2 linked regions of the Phyllobacterium zundukense genome follow. The protein of the gene in region 1 interacts with the protein of each later gene in a pairwise test. Links are inferred from orthologs where the notes say so. Each region holds a gene or a part of one and is shown on either strand. Other genes may lie near its edges. The genes, in order: N8E88_RS18245 and N8E88_RS27395.

Region 1 (12,122 bases):
AGGATCGTTCGCGAATCGATCTTCGATGTAACCTGGAACGAAATACGAGTCGGAAAATTGGCTTTGATCGTGCCGGTAATGACATCGACCGATGGACGCTGCGTCGCCATGATCACGTGGATACCGGCGGCGCGCGCCATCTGAGCCAACCGCTGTACCGCGCCTTCAATATCCTTGCCGGCGACCATCATCAGGTCGGCCATTTCATCGATTATGACGACGATATAGGGCATCGGCTTCAGGTCGAGCTCTTCGGTCTCGTAGACGGCTTCGCCCGTTGCACGATCAAAGCCGGTCTGTACCGTCCGGGCAATACGCTCACCCTTTTTGTGGGCCTGCTCGACCCGCTGATTGAAGCCGTCAATATTGCGCACGCCGACTTTCGACATCTTGCGGTAGCGGTCTTCCATCTCCTTGACCGTCCACTTCAGCGCGACGACGGCCTTTTTCGGATCGGTGACGACAGGCGTCAACAGATGCGGAATGCCATCGTAGATCGACAGTTCGAGCATTTTCGGGTCGATCATGATCAGGCGGCACTGCTCCGGCGTCATCCGGTAAAGCAGCGAAAGGATCATCGTATTGATCGCAACGGACTTGCCCGAACCCGTGGTGCCGGCGACCAGCAAATGCGGCATTTTCGCAAGGTCCGCGATAACCGCCTCGCCATTGATGGTCTTTCCAAGGGCAAGCGCCAATTTGGTCTTTGTCTGCTCAAAATCGCGGCTTGCCAGAAGTTCACGCAGATAGACCATTTCGCGCGTCTGGTTCGGGAGCTCGATACCGATGGCATTGCGACCGGGCACAACGGCGACACGCGCGGCAATCGCGCTCATGGAGCGGGCGATATCGTCGGCGAGGGTGATGACCCGCGACGATTTGATCCCCGGCGCCGGTTCCAGTTCATAGAGCGTTACCACTGGACCCGGACGTACATGGATGATTTCGCCGCGCACGCCGAAATCCTCAAGCACACCTTCCAGCAGCCGCGCGTTCTGTTCCAAAGCCTCTTTGGAAAGGCCCGGATTGCGCACAACGTTCTTCGGTTCGCTCAGGAAATGCAACGAAGGCATCTCGTATTCGTCGGATGCAATCAACGACGCCTGCGCCTCGCGCTGAACGCGCGCGCCGGCCCGCGGCGCAGGTGCCGGTGTATCAATGCGTGCGGCAACTGGCCTGTTCGGAATCGCCGTCGGTCTTGCCGGGGCTGACTGCAGCGCCCAATCGTCGACATCCTCTTCATCGCTGAAGGCGACCGGATCGAAGCGGCCGTCGAATTCATCCCTGCCGATATCGATTGAAGGCGCCTCGATTTGTGGTGCTTCGTCGTAGAAGCCGGGCTCGCGCCGGCCATCGGTCTGGGCGCTTTTCTGACGCGAAACCGCAACGTCAGGGAAATCACCGTCATGCCGCGAGCCGATACTGCGTGCGCTGCTATAGAGCCCGGCGCTACGACCGGAAAACCGGCGGAACAGGGCTTTCGTGCTCAGGAACCAATGGGTCAAGGCGCCGAGAGCGAGCAGGCCACCGCCTCCGCGATCGTCATCATCATCCTCGTCGTCGTAGTCATCATCTTCGGCGACGTGGCGCGTGGACTTCTTGGTGACCACCGGTTCGCTGTCACGGTAGGTGATGCCACTGGCAAAGCCAAAGATCCAAAGGGTCGGGATGGCAAGAATGGCAACCATGATCATGGCCAGACCACCACGGGGGAACGTGCCGATAAAGATGCCGGGTATCTTGAGGACCATATCACCAAAGACACCGCCAAGACCAATAGGCATTGGCCAGCTTTCCGGTATGGCGAAGCAGCCGGCGATCGCCGCAGCCAGAAGCGACGCGCAAAGCCAGGCGACGGCCCGGCGCGGCATACGGTCGACACCACGCCCTGTGAGAAAGAGCCCGCCCCAGAAAAGCGCCGGCATCAGTGCCACAACCATGGAAAGACCGAAGAACTGCATGCCGAGATCGGCGAAGACCGCACCGGGATAACCGAGGGCATTGCGGGTCGGATTCGACGTGGCGTGACTGAAGCTTGGATCGAGCACGTTCCAGGTGGCGAGGCTGCCGATGGCAAAGGCCACGAAGCCGATAAGTCCCAGCCCCCACAGGATATGAATCTGCCTGCGAAACAGGCTGGATAACCCGGTTCGCTGATCTTCAATGGCATAGGAGGAAAGGTATCCTTGACGCATGAAATCCGGCCCCGCGTGAACGCATACAGAACGGCTGCGAGCAGCCGCAAATCATAGAGTTGATTCTGACGTTACGGTGCGGATGGTTAAGGGGCCATTAACCATGGGGAATGAGTGGGACGAAATTAGCAGGATCAGCGGTAAAGGCGCTGTGCGTGGTTCGACAAGCTCACCATGAGGGAGTTGTGTGGATTGCAGAGAGTCAAGTTCTGGAGTGTAGGCGATGATCATCGCCAGTTGCAGCACAACAACCTCCCTCATGGTGAGCTTGTCGAACCACGCAGGGAATTTCTTTCCCCCGGCAAGAGAGGTGGCTCTCAAAACAAAAAAGAGCCCCGGAAAACCCGGCCCTGCTGCTCCTTTTCAAGATTGTTCTATCAGCTGTGATACGCGGCGTCACTTCGGGCTAATCCACTCACGCGTCTGCGACAGCAGTTCATCAGACAAATTCGGGTCATCGCTCATCCGGGCCAAGATGACTGCTCCCACCATCGCCGCCCAGCTCCCAATGGCAGCCCGACGTTTGTTTTCCGCAGTTGCCCCAGGAGCCGAGCGACTCAGGCGCTCGATGTGCTCTCGCAAGCCTGCCGTCATCGCTGCACGGGCCTCTGGCGATTGATGGATGGTTTGGCCGGCCAGCCCCGCCGTTGGACATCCGCCTGCGATATCATCTCGGTGACTTTCCGAAAGGTAGGTCGCCGCGTACCGCGTCAGATCGAGGTCCTCCGGTATCCCGGCTGAAACGATGTGGGCCAGGGTTTGAACGATCAGGTCATCTTTCGAATTGAAGTGCCCATAAAAAGCGCCATGGGTGAGAGACGCCGCCTTCATCACATCCGCCACCGTCACCGCCTCGAATCCGTGGGCCCTGAAAAGCCTGCCAGCCGCCTCCAGGATCTTTTGCCGGTTTTCCGCCACTCGCTCACGACTGACTTTCATTACGTCCTCGATTTTTCACTTGACTTTAATCATGATAGCGATCATGAATACACTAAACATGATGACGATCATGATTAATAATCCAAACTCAAGGAAAAAGCAATGAAAGCCAAACCCACCGTCCTTATTACCGGAGCCTCCACGGGCATCGGTGCTGTTTATGCCGACCGTTTCGCAAAACGGGGGCACGATCTGGTATTGGTTGCTCGAGACCTGGCTCGATTGGAAACGCTGAGCGAGCGCCTACGCCGTGAAACCGGAGCCAATGTCGATATCCTTCAAGCTGATCTCACCGATGAGGTTGAGCTGGCCAGGGTGGAGTCGCGCGTACGTGAGGATGCGCGCATTGGCATACTGATCAACAACGCCGGCGCCAGCGCAGCTGGCGGGTTCGCCGATCAAACGCCGGACGACGTGGCCAAGCTCATAAGCCTCAACACGACTGCGCTGACCCGGCTGATCAGTGCTGTTACGCCACGTTTCATCGAAGCCGGGGCAGGGTCGATCATCAATATCGCCTCGGTTGTTGGATTGGCTCCTGAGTTTGGTCTAACCGTCTACGGAGCGACAAAAGCATTCGTGCTGTTCCTCAGCCAGGGGCTCCAGCTCGAACTTGGCCCAAAGGGCGTGTATGTCCAGGTGGTGCTGCCGGCGGCAACGCGAACAGAAATCTGGGAGCGGTCTGGCAGGGATGTGAATGCACTTCCGGCTGTGATGGAAGTAGAGGAACTCGTTGACGCAGCGCTCGTGGGCTTCGATCGTCGCGAGTCCGTGACTATTCCGCCGCTTCCGGATGCCGATCAATGGAAGGCTTTCGACATGGCTCGACAGCTGATGATTCCGAATTACGCGCAGGTCCACGCTGCCGATCGTTATCAGCCTGAAAAAGCGCTCGCAAGTTAAGCCGGGACGCCATGCTCAAAAAGAAAAGGGCCCGGAAACCGGGCCCTTCTGGTTCTTTTCAAGGTATTTCTATCAGCTGTGGTAGGCAGCTTCACCGTGCGAGGTGAGGTCGAGGCCTTCACGCTCTGATTCGGGCGATGCGCGCAGGCCGACGATGAGATCGACGATCTTGTAAAGGATCGCGCTGCCGATACCGGACCAGAGCAGTGTCACGGCGACACCCTTGAACTGCGCCCACAGCTGAGTCGCCGTACCTGCATAGCTGGCGGCGAAATCGGCAGTCGAATAATCGACGATGCCGGCGCCACCCAGTGCCGGATTGACGAGGATGCCGGTGCCGAGAGCACCGATGATGCCGCCGACGCAATGGATGCCGAAGACATCGAGGCTGTCATCATAGTCGAACGTGTTCTTCACCACCGCGACGAAGAAGTAGCAGACGACGGTGACGACCCCACCGAGCACGATGGCACCCATCGGACCGACGAAACCGGCAGCCGGGGTAACGGCAACCAGACCGGCAACTGCACCCGATACGGCACCGAGCATCGAGGCTTTACCACGCAGGAAGGATTCGAGGATGATCCACATCACCGCAGCAGCAGCCGTTGCGACAAAGGTGTTGATCATGGCAAGGCCCGCATAGGCATTGGCTTCGAGGTTGGAACCGGCATTGAAGCCGAACCAGCCAACCCACAGCAATGACGCACCGATCATGGTCATCGTCATGGAGTGCGGTGCCATGATGTCTTTCTTGTAGCCGGTACGCTTACCGATCATCAGAGCGCCGACGAGACCTGCAATACCCGCATTGATATGAACGACGGTACCACCGGCAAAGTCGATTGCGCCGAAGCCGAAGATCAGGCCGGACGGATCGGAATAGGCGCTTGGACCACCCCAGAACCAGACCATGTGAGCGATCGGGAAGTAGACGAAGGTAACCCAGAGAATGACGAACAGGATGACCGCTGAGAACTTCACGCGTTCAGCGAACGCACCGACGATAAGCGCCGGCGTAATGCAGGCGAAGGTCATCTGGAAGACGACATAGACCAGCTCGGGGATGGCAACGCCCTTCGTGAAGGTTTCGGACATCGTCGTCACGTCGACGCCTTGCAAGAATGCCTTCGACAGGCCACCGACAAACGAATTGCCGGGTGTGAAGGCCAGGCTATAGCCGTAGAACACCCAGATCAGCATCACCACAGCGGTGATGGTGAAGACCTGCATGAGAACCGAGAGCATGTTCTTCGAGCGGACAAGACCGCCATAGAAAAGCGCGAGGCCAGGGATGGTCATCAACAGCACAAGCACTGTCGAGATCATCATCCAGGTGGTGTCGCCCTTGTCGACTGTGAAGGCTGGCGCTGCGGCGGCGGGAGCTGCTGGCGCGGCCTCCTGAGCGAATGCGGCCAGCGTACCGATAGCGACCAGTGCCAGCGACCCGAGAAGGGTGCTGCGCGCCGCAGATGTCAGACTGGTTGGAATTTTCATTATTGTCTCCTTGAACCCCAAATAAATCACAGCGCGTCGGTGTCGGTTTCGCCCGTGCGGATACGGACGGCCTGCTCGATGCTGAGAACGAATATCTTTCCATCACCGATCTGACCGGTCTTGGCAGCCGTGGTGATGGCTTCAACGGCAGTGTCGACGAGCTCGGATGCGACCGCTACTTCCACCTTCAGTTTCGGAAGGAAGCTGACGGCATATTCCGCCCCGCGATAAATCTCGGTGTGCCCTTTCTGGCGGCCATAACCTTTCACCTCGGTGACGGTCAGGCCCTGGATGCCGACAGCAGTGAGTGCTTCGCGCACTTCGTCCAGCTTGAACGGCTTGATGATGGCCATCACAATTTTCATTGAATATACCCCTGCGCTTTGCGCGGCGCCTTTCAGGTGGAATTACTCGAAAGGCTTCACATCCGCGTTGAACCCATCGCCTAAAGCCGCTTGCGGCAGTCGGTGACTGCTAAGGAGTATTCAAGTTCTGTGCCAGACTCGAAATATAACGCCAAGCCATTGATTACAAATGTATATTTTTAACAATTGACGGCATGATTACGCAATACGATGCAACATGCCTAAAATTTAGGCAAACTCGGCGGGCTTTAAAAACGTCACGCTTCGGAATGCACACGAATTAGGCCTTCCTGTGCTGTCGAGGCAATCAATATGCCGTCACGGCTATAGATTGCACCACGATTAAAGCCACGCGCTCCGGATGTACTGGGGCTGTCTGCCGTATAAAGCAGCCAATCGTCGAAACGGCAGGGCCGATGAAACCACATGGCGTGGTCGAGACTGGCGACCTGCAGGTCGCGATCGAAAATCGATCTCCCATGCGCATAGAGCGAGGTATCGAGCAGCGTCATGTCCGACAGATAAGCCAGCACCGCCGCCTGCACGGCGCGATCATCCGGCACGGGACCTGTGGTCTTGATCCAGACATTCTGCTCGGGCGGCAGCTTCTCGCGCGAAAAATAGTGCGCGAGCGACAATGGCTTCATCTCGATGGGCCGGTCTTGCTCCCAGTACTTGCGGATAGCGGCAGGCGCATTCTGCAGATATTGCTCTTTCAGGTCGCGGTCGCTGATGAGATTTTCCGGTTCGGTGACGTCGAGCGGTTTGGGCTTTTGATGTTCGAGTCCCTCCTCCTCGATCTGGAAGGAAGCTTCCAGCGAAAAGATCGCGTGGCCGTGCTGGATACCGACGACCCGCCGCGTGGTGAAGCTCGAACCGTCGCGAATACGATCGACCTCATAGATAATCGGCACTTTCGGATCGCCGGCACGCATGAAATAACCGTGCAGCGAATGCACATGACGCAGAGGATCGACGGTGCGCTGTGCTGCGACCAATGCCTGGCCGATCACCTGGCCGCCGAAAACACGTTGCCAGCCGGATTGCGGGCTGCGACCTCGAAACAGGTTGTGTTCAAGCATCTCAAGGTCGAGTATGGACAAAAGCTCATTCATGGCGTCAGACATGATCGAAGTCTCCCGTTCGCGCGTCCAACGCTTGCAACAGGAACAAGAGCACAAGTCAAGCGCCGCATAACTGCAACCCGGAGGCAAACCATGGTTGAACGAAGCTCCCCGCAAGACATCACCATCGCCGGCGCAGGCTATGTTGGCCTCGCGACAGCAGTTGCGCTGAAATCATCGGCGCCGCACCTTGCCGTTACGATTGTCGACGCGGCGCCCGCCGGCGTATGGCGTAACGATACGCGCGCCTCCGCTATCGCTGCCGCCGCAAGCCGCATGCTGGACCGCCTTGGATGCTGGGAGGCGATCCTTCCCGAAGCGCAACCCATTACCGAGATGATTGTCACCGATTCGCGCACGTCCGATCCTGTACGACCCGTGTTCCTGACCTTCAACGGCGAAGTCGAGCCGGGCGAGCCATTCGCGCATATGGTGGAGAACCGCATCCTCAACGCATCGTTGCGCAAGAAGGCGGAAGAGCTTGGCGTCACCTTCGTCGAGGGCGCGCCGGTAAACGGTTTCGAACATGGCGAGGCAGATCTGACGGTCCGTTATTCTGACGACAAGAGCTTGCGAACCCGGCTGCTGATTGCGGCCGACGGCGTCAAATCCCGCCTGCGCGAGATGGCCGGCATCAAGGTCGTGAACTGGGAATATGGCCAGTCAGGTATCGTCTGCACCGTCGCGCATGAGCGCCCGCACCATGGCCGGGCCGAGGAACATTTCCTTCCCGCCGGACCCTTTGCGGTGCTGCCGCTCAAAGGCAACCGCTCTTCGCTGGTCTGGACTGAACGGACCGCCGATGCAGAACGCCTGATCAACGAGGATGATTTCGTTTTCGAAGCCGAGCTCGAACAGCGTTTTGGCCTGAAACTCGGCGAGGTACATGTGGAAGGCGCGCGTAAAGCTTTTCCGCTCGGTCTTACCCTTGCCCGGGATTTCGTCAAGCCGCGCTTCGCGCTGGTGGGCGACGCAGCGCATGGTATCCACCCGATCGCCGGGCAAGGTCTCAATCTCGGCTTCAAGGATGCGGCAGCGCTGGCGGAAACCATCGTCGATGCCGATCGGCTCGGGCTCGACATCGGTTCGGTAGCGGTGCTCGAACGCTACCAGACCTGGCGGCGCTTCGACACGGTGCAGATGGGCGTCACCACGGACGTTTTGAACCGGCTGTTTTCCAACGACAACGTGCCGGTCCGGGCGCTGCGCGATTTTGGTCTCGGCCTTGTCGAACGGATGCCGCGGCTCAAGGGATTCTTCATCCGCCAGGCCGCGGGACTATCGACGACAGCGCCGAAACTGCTGCAGGGCCAGCCGATCTAGACTTGCTCTAGAGCGGTCGCGGATATCTGCGGTAGATCGCGTTTATCTCCCTGAGGAGTTCCGGTGGCAGCGTGATCTGGCTTGCCCAGATATCGGTCTTCAATTGCTCCATCGATGTTGCCCCGATAATAACCGAGGTCATGAACGGCCGCGACAGCGCAAAGGCGATCGCCATCTGCGCCACATCGAGATTGTGCTTGCGGGCGAGTTCAATATAAGCGCGAACCGCAGGCGCGGAGTATTCATTGTTGCGCCATAGACCGCCCGGCTGAATCGAGCCGCGCGTGCCCGCCGGCGTTTTCCCATCGAGATATTTGCCGGTCAGCACGCCGGAAGCCAGCGTCGAATAGGCGAGAAGGCCGACATCCTCGTGATGGCTGAGTTCGGCAAGATCGAGATCGAAGACGCGCTGGATAAGGCTGTACTCGTTCTGCACAGAAGCAATGCGGGGCAGATCGTGACGCTCGGAAAGCTTGAGCCATTGACCGATCCCCCAGGCCGTTTCGTTGGACAGGCCGACGTGGCGGATCTTGCCTTCCTTGACCATATCGCCAAGCCCCTGCAGGGTCTCTTCGATCTGCGCGACGACCTGCGACTTGTCCTGGTTCTGCGGTGCATACTGCCATGCGGTACCGAAATGATAATGACCGCGGGCGGCATAGTGGACCTGATAAAGATCGATATAGTCGGTCTGTAGACGCTGCAGACTGCCTTCAACCGCTTCACGCACGCTCTGGCGATCAGGCGGGGTTCCATTGCGGATCCAGCTATTGCCGCCGCCGGAAATCTTCGACGCCAGCACGAATTTGTCGCGCTTCCCGGTCTTCTTGAACCACGTGCCGATATAACTTTCGGTTTTGCCGTAGGTGTCCGCGCTCGACGGAATTGCATAGACTTCCGCCGTATCCATGAAATTGATACCCGCATCCAACGCATAGTCGATCTGGCTGTGTGCATCGGCTTCGGTGTTCTGTGCGCCCCAGGTCATGGTGCCGAGGCAAATTTCAGTGACGTCGATATCGGTCCTGCCGAGTTTCTTCAGTTTCACGGGATGATTCCAGTTCTGGCGATGAGAATTGAATAGTCTGAACGGAAGCGTGTGAGACCGTTCCATAAGGGAATTGTTTTTTTAGCCTGATGACAGCATTTCATCAATATGGGATTCTCTTCTTGCTGCCAAAGGTTGAGCGAATTCCCGACATGCATCTGTCTCGGAACTGCACTATGCTCGGCGCGTTATGCTTTTATCGAAGACCAGCCGGCTCGATACTTCAACCACGAGGGAGACGACAAATGGACAGACAAGCAACAGCAATCTGGAAAGGCGCGCTGAAAGATGGTCAAGGCACGCTCGACACCCAAAGCGGCGCGTTAAAGGGTCTCCCTTACAATTTCAAGGCGCGTTTCGAGGACGCAAGCGGCACTTCCGGTACCAATCCCGAGGAACTGCTCGGTGCGGCCCATGCGGGTTGCTTCGCCATGCAGCTTTCACACTTCCTGGCGGAAAACGGCACCCCGGCTGAAAAGCTCGAAGCCAAGGCGGTCGTGACGCTTGATCCGGCCAAAGGCGCGATCACCAAGAGTGCGCTGATCTTGGTCGGCAGTGTTCCGGGTATCGATGCAGCGACTTTCAGCGAGCTTGCCAACAAAGCCAAGGCCAACTGCCCGGTGTCAAAGGCGCTCGGCGCGATCGAACTTACTCTGGATGCAAAGTTGGCTTGATTGTCAGCCAACCTGCCGAATGAGTTGCGGGCGCTCTTGCGCCCGTTATTGTGTATGGCGATAGGCCGGATCACTTAACTTATGATTGCATCGCTCAAACAGTGGGCGCGAACCATCAAACGCGATGTCGTTGCGCTCTGGCTCGCCGCGCGTGATCCGCGTGTTCCGTGGTATGCGAAAGCAGTCGCCGGGGGCGTTGCCGCCTATGCTCTAAGCCCTATCGACCTTATACCGGACTTCATTCCGATCATCGGCTATCTGGACGATCTCATCATAGTACCGCTTGGCATCATGCTGGCGGTCAAACTTGTGCCTGACGCTCTCATGCACCAATTCCGGAACGAAGCCACGCGCCGCGCCAGACCGGTGAGCAAGGAGGGGCTGATCTTTGTAGTGCTGGTCTGGACGCTGGCGGCTATTGCGTTGCTGTGGGTTTTCTGGCCGAATTCCGCCTAGCTTCCTTCGGCCGGGACGGCATCAGACCCGCCGCTCCACCATCATCTTCTTGATTTCGGCGATTGCCTTGGCGGGGTTAAGACCCTTCGGGCAAGCCTGCGCGCAGTTCATGATCGTATGGCAGCGATAGAGCCGGAACGGATCTTCCAGATTGTCCAGACGCTCGCCCGTTGCTTCGTCGCGGCTGTCAATCAGCCAGCGATAGGCCTGCAGGAGAACTGCCGGGCCGAGATAGCGATCGCCATTCCACCAGTAGCTTGGGCATGAGGTCGAGCAGCAGGCACACAGGATGCACTCGTAAAGGCCATCGAGCTTGGCACGATCGTCGTGGCTCTGCAGCCATTCCTTGGCTGGCTCGGGCGAAACCGTCTTCAGCCACGGCTCGATCGAACGATGCTGGGCATAGAAATTGGACAGATCCGGCACCAGATCCTTGACGACCGGCAGATGCGGCAGCGGGTAGACCTTCACAGCGCCCTTGATCTCATCCATGCCCTTGGTGCAGGCGAGCGTATTGGTGCCATCGATGTTCATGGCGCAGGAGCCGCAAATGCCCTCGCGGCACGACCGGCGCAATGTCAGTGTCGGATCGATCTGGTTCTTGATCCACAACAGACCGTCGAGAACCATGGGCCCGCAATCGTCGAGATCGACATAATAGGTATCGATACGCGGGTTCTCGCCGTCGTCCGGCGACCAGCGGTAGATCCGGTACTCGCGCAGATTGTTTGCTCCCTGCGGACGATCCCAGGTCTTGCCGGGCCGCATCTGCGAGTTCTTGGGAAGTGCAAGTTCAACCATAATATTCTGGTCTCTCTATTTGTTCTTTCGCAATCCTAGACGGAAAACCGGTACCCACTTTTCCTGGGACTGCTTTTAGTACACACGCGCTTTCGGCGCGATCTTGGCGAGGCTGATGCCGCCATCCTCCTCCTTGAGCAACGGCTCGAGGTGAACAGGACGATAGCCCAGCGTGACCTTGCCATCCGGCGCCAGCCAGGCAAGACTGTGCTTGCGCCAGTTGACATCGTCGCGGTTGGGGAAATCCTCGTGCGCATGCGCGCCGCGGCTTTCCTTGCGCGCTTCGGCTGCAACGACCGTGGTGATGGCATTGGCCATAAGGTTTTCGAGCTCAAGCGTTTCCACCAGATCGGAATTCCAGATCATCGAGCGATCGGTGACCTTTACATCCGGCAGCTCGTTCCAGATCTGTGCCATACGGTTCACGCCCGACTTCAGCGATTCCGAAGTGCGGAACACCGCCGCATCTTCCTGCATGGTCTTTTGCATCTTTTCGCGCAACGCAGCAGTCGGAATGCCGCCATTGGCATGACGCAGGCGGTCGAAGCGGTCCATGATCTTCGTGACAGAAGCCTCATTGATGTCCGGGATCTTGGCGTTGCGATCGATCACCTGGCCAGCGCGGATCGCAGCCGCGCGACCGAACACCACAAGGTCGATCAGCGAATTGGAGCCGAGACGATTGGCACCATGCACCGAGGCGCAACCCGCCTCGCCCACCGCCATCAGACCGGGCTGGATGCGGTCCGGATCTTCTGCAGTCGGATTGAGCGCTTCACCCCAATAATTGGTCGGAA
Region 2 (12,149 bases), 1.9 Mb from region 1 along the record:
AAGTTTCAGCGTTGCGTTGCGAAGGAGTTGCAATTTCATATCGCCGGTCTCTTTCTGTGCTGTTCCACGACATTGCACAAGGCGTTCACGCAAAATCGGGCAAGGATGTGCCGGGGCGTCGAAAGGCTGCCGGACTGGACACTTGATCAGACGCCGAGGGACTTCAGTTTGCGGTGTAGTGCCGACCGTTCCATGCCAACGAACTCGGCCGTGCGTGAGATGTTTCCGCCAAAGCGATTGATCTGGGCAATCAGATATTCCTTCTCAAACCGCTCCCGCGCTTCACGCAATGGCAGCGCCATGATGTGCTGGTCCGATTCCGTTGGTGGTTTTGGCAGCGTATCGCCAATCTCGGCGGGCAGCAGATCAGCGGTGATCACCGATTCAGGATCGTCGCCCCGGGCGAGAATGATCAGGCGCTCGATGTTGTTGCGCAACTGGCGAATATTGCCCGGCCATGAATGCGACTGCAGCACCGCCATTGCATCGGGGCCAATCTTCCGCGGCTTGATACCTGCCTGATCGGCGATCTGCCCCATAAAGAACTCGACAAGTGCTGGGATATCGTCACGCCGGTCAGCCAATGGCGGCACGATAACGGGAACGACCGCGAGCCGATGGAACAGATCTTCGCGGAAACGTCCTTCGGCGATCATTGCCTCGAGGTTTTGGGCGGTCGAAGAAATAATACGAACATCGACCTTGATCCGCTTGGTGCCCCCTACCCGCTCAAACTGCTGATCCACCAAAACACGCAAGATCTTGTTTTGGGTTTCTCGCGGCATGTCAGCTATCTCATTCAGGTAGAGAATGCCGCCATGCGCTTCTTCCAGGGCGCCGACCTTGCGCTCACCACCATCGGATTCGGTGCCGAATAGCTCGACCTCCATTCGTTCTGGAGTGATGGTTGCCGCGTTCAGATTGACGAACGGCCCCTTGGAACGTGTCGACAGGGCATGAATGGCACGCGCGGTCAGTTCCTTGCCTGCACCGGAAGGCCCTGTGATCATGATGCGGCTGTTGGTCGGCGCGACCCGTTCAATAGTCTGGCGAAGGTGGTTCATGGAGAGCGAACTGCCAAGAAGTTCAAAGCTTTCGCTCGAGCGCTTGCGCAGGTCCGAAACCTCGCGGCGCAGCTTCGATGTCTCCAAGGCACGCTCGGCAATCAGGATCAGACGGTCAGCCTTGAAAGGCTTCTCGATAAAATCATAGGCACCGCGGCGAATGGCCGAAACGGCCGTTTCGATATTGCCGTGACCGGAAATCATAACGACCGGGATCTCCGGATGCCGCAGCTTGATCTCGTCCAGGAGCGCCAAGCCATCCAGGCGGCTGCCCTGCATCCAGATATCGAGGAAAATCAGCCGGGGTATGCGGTCATCTATCGAAGCGAGCGCGCTATCGGCGTCGGATGCGACGCGGGCCTCATAGCCTTCATCGCTGAGGATGCCAGCCACAAGTTCACGGATGTCGACCTCATCGTCGACCACAAGAATATCAGATGCCATGTTAATTCACCTGTTTTGCCGATTTATCGGTCTCTGCTTCGACCGGCGTAACGGTCTGCGTGGTTGGAAAAGTCATGCGGATCATAGCGCCCCGGCCCCCGTAAAAATCTTCCGGCGCGTCATGCAATTCGAGATGTCCAGCGTGGTCCTCGACAATCTTTTTGACGATAGCAAGACCAAGTCCGGTACCCTTTTCACGAGTCGTCATGTACGGTTCGAGCAGCCGCTGCCGGTGTTCGCGTGGCAGGCCTTTGCCGTTATCAAGTATCTCCACGACGATCGTCGCGTCGTCCTGTCTGGATCTGACGAGAATGTGTCCGTTGGCATGAGTCTCTTTCACAACGGATTCAACGGATTCAGCGGCATTCTTGATAACATTTCCGAAAGCCTGGCCCATCAAACGACTGTCGAACTGACCGATAAGCGGGGTATTGCCAAAGTCACGTTCGAAACGGATATCGCTACGGCTGACCTCCACGAGGAACGAGGCCTCGCGCAGAGCCTCGCGCAAATCCATTGCCTTGATTTCGGGTTTCGGCATGCGCGCGAAGGAGGAAAATTCATCGACCATTCGGCCGATATCACCGACCTGCCGTATGATCGTTTCGGTACATTGATCGAAAACTTCACGGTCCTCGGTGATCACCTTGCTATAGCGACGGCGCAAACGTTCGGCAGAAAGTTGAATTGGTGTCAGCGGATTCTTGATCTCGTGCGCGATGCGCCTTGCAACGTCAGCCCATGCGGAGGAACGCTGCGCCTCCACCAGATCGGTGATGTCATCCACGGTCACAACGTACGAATGATCAATCGATTCAGCATCTTCTACGGTAATCTGGACGTTAAAGGTCCGCGCGCTGCCGCGACGCGACATGGTCACCTGCTCGCGATAGACAGAGCGGCCCGTTGCATGCGCGACTTCGAAAACCAGTCCGATCTCCGGAACGAGCGCAGTCAGGTTCTTGCCAATAGCGGCTGCCGGGTCGAGCGAGAGCATGGTTTCAGCAGAACGATTGACAATGCCTATGACACCGTCGCCGTTGACACTGATAACGCCAGCGGTCACGCCCGAAAGGACCGCTTCGGAGAACCGTCGCCGCTCATCGATCTGATCCTTGGCAGCAACGAGATCATTGCGCTGTGTCCCCAACTGCTGAACCATTGTGTTGAACGTCTGCGAAAGAGAACCGATATCCCCGTCATTGCGATGTACGGGAACCGAGACATCGAGATTACCGGTTGCCACATCATCAGCTGCACCAATCAACAGCCGAATGGGGCGCACGAGCCTGTCAGCAACAGCTATGCCAGTCCAGATAGCCGATAGGAGCAGCGTGAGGGTCAGGCCGAAATAGAGCAGCGCAAAAAGGATCTGCGTGGTTACCCCGTCGCCGGCGGATGCTTGCTCGTCGGCGGTTCGTTTCTCCATCAATCGGCTCGAACTGAGAATGTCCGCATCGACGGGCCTCACCGTGTAGAGAAACAGACCCGGTATTTCCCGCATCATGATGACCGCACTCAGGAGATTGGTTTGTTCTGGCGGAATAAGCACGGGCTTGCCGTCCGATGCAGTCTCCAATACCGACCTTGCTACTGCAGGTATCGCGATGTCGGTCTTGATGTCGGCGCGCACAGCGGTTTCACCATTTGACCTGACCAGCGATGCGCCAAGAAGCCCCCGTCCCAGCGCCTGCTGGGTGAGCAAACGGGTAAAGCCGCTGCGATCGAGATTATAAAGCGTGCGCTGGCTATCGAGGTCATTGACCATTTCCAGCGTTGTGCCCTGCAAATTGCGCGCACTTTCCTGAATGTAGGAGTTGGCGAGGCTGATCGACGAATTGACGATGGTCGTACTCCGCATCTCGAACCAGCGGTCGAGGCCGAGATCGAGTGTAATGGACGCGACAATAGCGACGATCATTGCCGGCACAGCGGCGACAAGCGAAAACAGTATGATCAGACGCACATGTAGGCGCGATGCTGCTTTTCCGCGTGTCCTTGCCCGCGCGATCCGGTAGGCTTCCCGTCCGATGAGCATCATGAGCGCCGCAATCAGCGCCGCATTGATGCTTGTGAGCAGCAACGTAGTCTGGCTGTCTGGGCGGATTGGCGTCATTCCGGTCAGAATCAGAAAAGTTACGCCTGTCGTAAGAAGTGCGAGGACAACCGTCGCAATTCCAGCCCTTGAATAAAACTTCTGGATGCCGCCGCTCGTCGCGCCAGCCGTCGAATTTCCAGATAGGTTGACCGAATTCGATAAAAGCATCGCTATCGTGATTCCCACACGTGGCACTCATGCAACACATTGTGGCGGAAATGCAACGTTTTGTCGCGAAACAATGCTGATTGTCAGCACTTACCCACAATTGCCGGATCCGGGTCGCGGGCCTAATCTGTCGTCAATTTCTTGTTATACCTTGCTATCGCCATTCCAAAATCGACAAAACGGCTTACGACTATCGGAAACATCGTCAATCTGGCGCGTTGGCACGGGCCGCGTGGTCCGACGTTGACACCTCGACTTTGTAAAAATGGAGAACTGAGATGGAATATGTGCGTTTCGGCAACACCGGTCTCGAGGTCTCGCGTATATGTCTCGGATGCATGAGCTACGGCGAGCCTGATCGGGGCAACCATGCCTGGACGCTTTCAGAAGAAAAAAGCCGGCCATTCATCAAGCAAGCGCTGGAACTTGGTATCAATTTTTTCGACACGGCGAATGTTTATTCAGACGGCTCCAGCGAGGAGATTGTTGGCCGTGCGCTCAACGATTTCAGTACGCGCGAAGAGGTTGTCATCGCCACAAAAGTGAACAGCAGGATGCGCCAGGGGCCGAACGGCGCGGGCCTTTCCCGCAAAGCCATCTTCGCGGAAATCGATGCGAGCTTGCGCCGGCTGGGCACTGACTATGTCGACCTCTACCAGATCCATCGCTTTGACTACCAGACGCCTATCGAAGAGACATTGGAAGCTCTTCATGAAGTCGTGAAATCCGGCAAGGCGAGGTATATCGGGGCATCTTCCATGTATGCCTGGCAGCTCGCCCAAATGCTTGCGACCTCGAGTCAGAAGGGATGGACACGCTTCGTTTCCATGCAAAACTATGTGAATCTGCTCTATCGCGAGGAAGAGCGCGAAATGTTACCGCTCTGCAAGGCCGAGGGCATTGCCGTCATTCCATGGAGCCCCCTCGCCCGCGGCCGGCTCACGCGTGACTGGGACGAAACCAGCGCCCGTTCTGAAACCGACGAATTCGGTAAAACGCTTTATGCCGGTACTGAAGATGCTGACAGGAAGGTTGTAAGTGCAGTTGCAAAAATAGCAGAGCAACGAAAACTGCCACGTGCACAAATAGCACTTGCCTGGGTTCTGACCAAGGTTACTTCTCCTATAGTCGGCGCTACGAAAGCATCACATCTAGATGATGCTGTTGCGTCTCTTCAAATAAAATTATCTGACGATGAAATTGCTGCGCTGGAAGCGCCCTATATTCCGCATCGCGTCATGGGTTTTGTTTGATGGCAAATAGTTTTGCATCCTTTTGCGATAGTTCCAGCTGTGAGCGCGCTTATAAAACATGTGGCTGAAATAATGTGCCTCAGTCAAACGTACGATAAAAACAACAACTGTTAAAATTACACCGTTCGTAAAGAGCTTTCCTTATCGTCCTGTCGATATATGGAGTAAAGACACACTCGGCGGACGGCAATGACGACCTACGATTTATGGATGACGAAATTCGGCGACTTGCCACCTCTAAGACAGGTCGCGATCATGGTCGGCATGGCGATTGCCGCCTCGGATTTGCTCACGGTTCTTTTCTTCCTGGTTGTCAGACTGGATCGTCTCGACGTGGCGCTCATCGTCACCACAATCATTGTTGTTGTCGTGAGTGTTCCGCTCGGTGCTTTTCTCGTCGGGCTCAATTATCGTTTGAAGCAAACCGCCCTGAGACTTGATCTTGCCCTGCGCAAAGATGACCTTACCGGTCTGTCGAACCGCAACGAATTCTACATGCAGTCGCAGAAACAGATCGCCTTATGCGATCCGGACAAAAGTGCCGGTGCAGTCCTTTATATCGACGCCGATCATTTCAAGTCGATCAACGACCGGTACGGCCACGCCGTTGGAGACGGAGTACTCCAGGAAATTGGAATTCTTATCCGGTCCACCATTGGCGAGTGGGATTTTGCCGCGCGGTTCGGCGGCGAGGAGTTCGCCATTTTCCTGACGGGTGCGGACCTTGGAAAGGCCGATTGGATATCGCACCGGATTCTCTCTGGTGTTCGGGATATCTCCAAATACCTCCGGATAGGCGATCTCGACGTGACGGTAAGCGTCGGGATATCAATTCACCGACCTGGACAAGGCCTGGAGGAGGCGTTGGTGGCTGCCGACAAGTGCCTCTATGCAGCGAAGAGCCAGGGGCGAAACCGCATAGTTCATGCCGATGATAGTCCCGCCACAATTTTTGAACCCAAACTTCGCAAGATTTAGCTGCCAGGTGGCCTTGAAAAAGAGGGCCAGCGACGTATTTGCGCTTGGCACTACCAATGTCACAACTCCATTCTAAATTTCATCTCGATTATAGATTCTGCAAGTTCTGAAATGCTTCAAAGGAGCACGCCTATGTCATTATCCATGCACAAGATTTCCGTTCCGGCGTTTGTCCGGGGTTTCGCCGTTCTTTCGTCGTTGATCGACAAGGCCGAGGCATTCGCAGAGGAGAAGAAAATTGCTCCGGCGGTTCTCGTCAATGCACGTCTGGCGCCGGACATGCTGCCGTTCTCTGGCCAAATCCAGCGGGCCAGTGACACATCGAAGGGCGTAATCGCTCGCCTGACGTCGGTCGAAGTTCCGAAATTTCCCGATGAGGAAGCGGATTTTGCCGAGCTGCGCGAACGTATCGCCAAGACAGTAGCATTTTTAGAGAGCGTCGATCCGTCAGCGCTCGATGGCACTGCGGATAAGGAAGTCACGTTGAAATTCGGCAAGTCCGGCGTGGTGTTGAGCGGCGAAGACTACATCCAGAAATTCGTTCTGCCGAACTTCTATTTTCATGTCACGACAGCTCAAAACATTCTGCGCCACAACGGCGTGCCTGTCGGGAAACTCGACTACCTTGGCTCATTGGGTTGAACGTCAAGCCTGAATGATTGTGGCCGGCAATGCCGGCCACAATCATTTATATCTGTGCAGGTCAAGCGACCAGATGTTCGATCTGGTCAGCGGAAAGCTCACGCTTCCTGCCGATTTCGTCCCATCGCTTCAGCATGGTGCGATATTTTTCAAGCTGCAGTTCCGGCCGATTGTCAGGGCTGTTGGAGACTTCCAGCGGGAACTTCAGGATGTTGCTGAGGAAGTCGGCATAGGCGAAACGCTCGTCCGGCTGGCTCGGGCCAAAGCCAACAAACGCCGTCTTGCCTGGCATGTTGCTGGCCGCTCCCCCACTTGAAGCCTTTATTGCGCGGAACAGCGCAAGGATGTCGTCCATTTCCTGGGCCTCTTCCTTGCTCAGGGTCGTCGTTGAGATTCCGAGATCTTCATAAAGACTCTCGAAACCCTTCTCCACGACTTCCTGGTGCCGCGCGTAAAGGCTCGATTTCTGCGGATCAAGCTTCTTCAAGATTTCGTATTGATTGAACAGCATCAATCGTTCTGCAAAACTGAACACCATGCACCTCCGTGTGATCGAATGGCAATTCGGCACGTTACCGGTTGCGTTAATTCACGAGATTTCTGGTGATTACTCTGCACATACTCACCTTAAAAAGGCTCTGTCGCAGTAGTTACAATTTTATCTTCCTTTGATATTGTCAGAACTGGTGAATCATTTGCTAATACCTAGGGTCAGGACCCATTAATGATTTCTTAAAGAGCGAATACCGCCCGTTCAGCGTTCATTCTTGGCACTCTTGTAGATGTTGACACCCAGTTCGCGGATTTTCTTGCGCAATGTGTTGCGATTGAGTCCCAGCAATTCGGCAGCCTTGATCTGGTTCCCATGTGTCGCCGTCAGGCAGGAAAGGATAAGTGGATATTCCATCTCCTCCAGTACACGCTGATAAAGACCGACGGGTGGCAGGTCGTCTCCATAGGAAAGGAAGTAGCGCTGCATGTTCAGTTCGACCGCCTGGCCGATAGTTACATCCTGGTCCGCAATTGAATTCGACGATGGCTCGGCTGGCCGCAGGTCGGCCTTGAGTTCAGCCTCGATGACGTCCGCATTGATCTCTTCTTGCGGGTAAAGCGCAGCAAGACGGCGGACGAGGTTTTCCAATTCCCGCACATTGCCTGCCCAAGGATAACGCCGCATAAGATCAAGGCCATCAGCCATGATACGTTTTTCAGGCAGACCGTCCTTCGCCGCCATTTTGAAAAAGTGCCGCACGAGATCCGGAATATCTTCGCCGCGTTCGCGCAAAGGCGGCAGGCGCAGCGGCACGACATTGAGACGATAGTACAAATCTTCCCGGAAAAGGCCCTGATTGATCAAGGTGCGCAGATCCTTATTGGTGGCAGCAACAATGCGCACGTCGGTCTTGATCGGTGTGCGCCCGCCGACGGTCATGTATTCGCCCTGCTGTAACACGCGCAAAAGCCGGGTTTGGGCTTCCATCGGCATATCGCCGATTTCGTCGAGGAACAAGGTACCGCCGTCGGCCTGTTCGAAGCGTCCGCTCGACCGGTTCTGAGCACCGGTAAAAGCCCCGCGCTCATGGCCGAACAATTCGGACTCGATAAGGTCACGCGGAATCGCTGCCATGTTAATAGCAACGAACGGACCTTTGCGCCGGCGGCCATATTCATGCAGAGCTTTCGCCACCAGCTCCTTGCCAGTACCCGACTCACCGGAGATCATCACCGTCAGGTCGGTCTGCATCATGCGCGCCAATACCCGATAGATATCCTGCATCGCTGGCGAGCGGCCAACCAGCGGCATTGTATCGGGTTGTTCGTCCGCAGCCCATTTTTCCGGCTTTTTCTTCGGTTCCGAAAGTGCCCGACCAACGATGCTGACCAGTTCCGTCAGATCGAACGGTTTTGGTAAATATTCGTAGGCTCCCGCCTCAGAGGCACGAATGGCAGTCATGAAGGTGTTTTGCGCACTCATGACGATGACGGGCAGATCGGGTCGCGATTTTTTGATGCGCGGCAGAAGATCGAAAGCGTTTTCATCGGGCATCACCACATCGGTGATTACGAGATCGCCATCGCCCGCCGATATCCAGCGCCACAAGGTAGCTGCATTGGACGTTATGCGGACGTCATAGCCTGCACGGGAGAGCGCCTGATTGAGGACCGTTCTAATTGCTGCGTCGTCATCTGCGACGAGAATACTGCCCAAACTCATAATCAGGACCCTGCTTTCTTCGTATATGGACTGTCGTCTGCATGGTCGTCGTCAAGCGGACCGCTCTGCCATGCGGGCATGAGAATTCTGAACGTCGTCTTCCGCGGCACGGAATCGCATTCGATAACGCCGCCATGATCACCGACGATCTTGGCGACCAGAGCCAGGCCAAGTCCGGAACCATTGGGCTTCGTGGTTATGAACGGATCGAAGAGATGTGGCATGATATCGGGCGTCACACCCCCACCGGTGTCCGAAACACAAAATTCGAGTGGCAGCGATACCCGGGTACGCATACCTGGAACAGACAGGCGGATACCTGGACGGAACGCGGTTGAGAGCGTGATTTCGCCTGGCTCGTTGGCGCCGATCGATTCGGCTGCATTCTTTACAAGATTGAGGAACACCTGAACGAGCTGATCGCGATTTGCGAATACGTAAGGCAACGACGGATCATAGTCCTCGTGAAACTTGATATGGTTGGCAAAACCATTCTTGGCTATGGCTTTGACGTGATCGAGCACCACGTGAATGTTCACTGCTTCCCGTTCTATCGGGCGTTCGTCGGAGAAAACCTCCATACGATCGACGAGTGACACGATCCGGTCGGTCTCATCGGTTATCAATCGTGTCAGCGCCCGGTCATCGTCGGAAAGACCAGTCTCAAGCAGTTGCGCGGCTCCGCGGATGCCAGAAAGAGGGTTCTTGATCTCGTGCGCCAGCATGGACGCAAGGCCGGTAACCGAACGCGCCGCGCCGCGATGCGTCATCTGCCGATCGAGTTTTTCCGCCATGGAGCGTTCCTTGAAAAGGATGACGATCGAACCGGGCGATTCGCTGACAGGCGTGACATAGAGATCGACAATCCGGTCCTGGCCAAGCCGTGGCGACGAGACGTCGACACGATATTCGTTGACCGGTGACGGGTTTTCGCGCACTTGCTTGACCAGTGCCAGCAGTGGGCTGCCGAACGGTAGCAGCATATCCAGCGTGTTACGGCTCAAAATGTTGGCGCTTGAGCGGAAGAATGCTTCAGCATCGGCGTTGGCATAGGAAATATAACCTGCATCATCGAGCATGATAACCGGGTGCCGGATCGAATTCAGGACGATGCCCGCCAACCGGTCTCCCAGCATAGATTTATCCGATGCTGTCATCAGGCCACCTTCCTCATTTCTTCTGTATTTGAGAGCGCAGCGTGGAGACGTCGTGCAACCTGTTGCGGATTGGTTTCGGTCATGATCGACGCGCGGACAGCGGGCTCTACATCGAATCCGTGTTTATCGAGATACCAGCCAAGGTGTTTGCGCGCATGGCGAATACCCGTGGCTTCGCCATAATGCGAGAGCATCGCGTCGTAATGCGCGACTGCATAATCGGCGATCATGTGGCTGGCATCCTGGCTGCTTCCGCGAACGATCGTCCCTGGCAACCAAGGTTGGCCGTACGATCCGCGCCCCACCATGACAGCGTCCGCACCCGAGGCCTCGAGAATTGCCCTAGCATCGGCGCGGTTCTGGACATCGCCATTGGCCACAAGCGGGATCGCAATAGTGTCCTTGACAGCACGAATGGCGTGCCAATCAGCTTTGCCTTCATAGAACTGGCAGCGCGTACGGCCGTGCACTGTGATCATTTTAACCCCGGCCTGCTCTGCACGCGCAGCTAGCTCCGGCGCATTGATACTATCGTCATCCCAGCCGAGCCGCATTTTCAACGTAACCGGCACGCGCACAGCACCGATCGTTGCGTCTATCAGTGCCAAGGCATGATCGAGATCGCGCATGAGTGCCGAACCCGACAAGCCGCCGGTTACCTTTTTGGCCGGGCAACCCATGTTGATATCGACGATATGAGCACCCTCGCCCTCGGCGATCCGCGCTGCTTCCGCCATCCATCGGGTTTCACGGCCTGCGATCTGCACAACGTGCGTGCCCAATCCATCACCCCTGAGGCGCAACAGGTTGCCGCGTTCGCGCGTGCAAAGCTCTGCACTTGCAACCATTTCCGATACGACCATGCCGGCTCCCGCCTGCCACGCCAACTGGCGGAACGGCAGGTCGGAGACGCCGGACATCGGCGCCAGAAACACGCGGTTTCGCAAATGTACCCCGCCGACATCCAGTGGTTGATCCAGTTCGATCACGCGATTCTGCCTGTTTCGTATGCAATTTCGTAATAGCCTATCCTTTAGACACGTCCGTGCCTCTTCGCAAGGCATTGCGTACAGTGAATGGCCGGATTTCGATCCGTTTCGTTGCTAAAGTACTGGTCTTTCCGTTTGGCAAAGGGTAACGCAGTCTGCATCGAACGGAGAGAAGCGTGCCGGGGAAGTCTGACAATAAGGAAATGCGGGTAGCTGCGGTCATTGTAGCGGCCGGACGCGGTGAACGCGCAGGCCAAAGCGTTGAAGGACCAAAGCAATATCGCAAGATCGGCGGCGAAGCCGTTCTGGCGCACACGATGCGCGCATTTCTTGATTGCCCGTTGATCGAACACGTCGTTGTGGTCATCCACAAAGAAGACAATGCACTGTTCGCCCAGGCTCTCGGCGATCACGCCGCAAGGGTTACGGCGGTAACAGGTGGACCAACCCGCCAGGAGTCGACACGTCTCGGACTTCTTGCACTCAAGGAAAAAACACCGGATCACGTGTTGATACACGACGGTGTTCGCCCCTTTATTTCGGCAGATCTGCTGGAGCGGGTCATTTTCAATCTCACCCCGCATATCGGGGTCCTGCCGGTCCTTGCTGTGTCAGATACGTTGAAAGCCGCCGGATCTGACGCGATGGTCAGCGCAACGGTTCCGCGCGCAGGCCTTTATGCAGCGCAGACTCCGCAAGCGTTTCCCTATTTGCCAATCCTCGATGCGCATAACGCAGCATTTACAGCCGGCCGATCCGATTTCACCGACGATTCAGCGATCGCGGAATGGCATGACCTGCCGGTGCGGATCGTTGAAGGATCAGCCGACAACACGAAATTGACCTGGGCAAAGGATATCGAAATGGCCGATGATCGCCTGTCGCAAAACTATTCGGCATTTCCGGACGTGCGCACCGGGAACGGCTACGATGTTCATGCTTTCGAGCCAGGCAATGGTTTAATGCTCGCCGGCGTGTTCATCGAACATGATCAAAAGCTCTCCGGACATTCGGATGCCGACGTAGCCCTGCACGCGCTGACCGACGCCCTGCTTGCAACACGTGGTGCGGGCGACATCGGCACACATTTTCCGCCGTCCGATCCCCAGTGGAAGGGCGCCGCCTCGCATATCTTCGTGGA

The links.
Region 2: the proteins of N8E88_RS18245 (region 1) and N8E88_RS27395 interact in binary tests that used the Escherichia coli proteins (3 or more experiments, as listed by UniProt). The link is inferred for Phyllobacterium zundukense from one-to-one orthologs.

Annotation. Positions count from the first base shown.
Region 1 is NZ_CP104973.1:1,193,673-1,205,794, reverse strand. The notes cover bases 4,231-7,202. They hold N8E88_RS18245 (P-II family nitrogen regulator), read right to left. Parts: upstream 5,900-7,202; coding sequence 5,561-5,899; downstream 4,231-5,560. Other genes in these bases: N8E88_RS18235 (ubiquinone biosynthesis hydroxylase), read left to right, coding at 7,117-7,202; tesB (acyl-CoA thioesterase II), read right to left, coding at 6,157-7,026; N8E88_RS18250 (ammonium transporter), read right to left, coding at 4,231-5,534. Also shown: N8E88_RS18265 (DNA translocase FtsK), read right to left, coding at 1-2,195; N8E88_RS18260 (TetR/AcrR family transcriptional regulator), read right to left, coding at 2,592-3,134; N8E88_RS18255 (SDR family NAD(P)-dependent oxidoreductase), read left to right, coding at 3,237-4,037; more of N8E88_RS18250, read right to left, coding at 4,110-4,230; more of N8E88_RS18235, read left to right, coding at 7,203-8,346; N8E88_RS18230 (aldo/keto reductase), read right to left, coding at 8,354-9,394; N8E88_RS18225 (OsmC family protein), read left to right, coding at 9,640-10,068; N8E88_RS18220 (YkvA family protein), read left to right, coding at 10,150-10,524; N8E88_RS18215 (succinate dehydrogenase iron-sulfur subunit), read right to left, coding at 10,546-11,325; sdhA (succinate dehydrogenase flavoprotein subunit), read right to left, coding at 11,401-12,122. UniProt on the Escherichia coli protein: Involved in the regulation of nitrogen metabolism. Regulates the activity of its targets by protein-protein interaction in response to the nitrogen status of the cell.
Region 2 is NZ_CP104973.1:3,061,773-3,073,921, forward strand. The notes cover bases 7,943-10,941. They hold N8E88_RS27395 (two-component system sensor histidine kinase NtrB), read right to left. Parts: upstream 10,020-10,941; coding sequence 8,865-10,019; downstream 7,943-8,864. Other genes in these bases: ntrC (nitrogen regulation protein NR(I)), read right to left, coding at 7,943-8,862; dusB (tRNA dihydrouridine synthase DusB), read right to left, coding at 10,019-10,941. Also shown: N8E88_RS27355 (MBL fold metallo-hydrolase), read right to left, coding at 1-39; N8E88_RS27360 (nitrogen assimilation response regulator NtrX), read right to left, coding at 147-1,508; N8E88_RS27365 (sensor histidine kinase NtrY-like), read right to left, coding at 1,510-3,774; N8E88_RS27370 (aldo/keto reductase), read left to right, coding at 4,053-5,027; N8E88_RS27375 (GGDEF domain-containing protein), read left to right, coding at 5,217-6,005; N8E88_RS27380 (DUF1993 domain-containing protein), read left to right, coding at 6,138-6,647; N8E88_RS27385 (YfbU family protein), read right to left, coding at 6,709-7,185; more of ntrC, read right to left, coding at 7,402-7,942; more of dusB, read right to left, coding at 10,942-11,008; N8E88_RS27405 (bifunctional 2-C-methyl-D-erythritol 4-phosphate cytidylyltransferase/2-C-methyl-D-erythritol 2,4-cyclodiphosphate synthase), read left to right, coding at 11,212-12,149.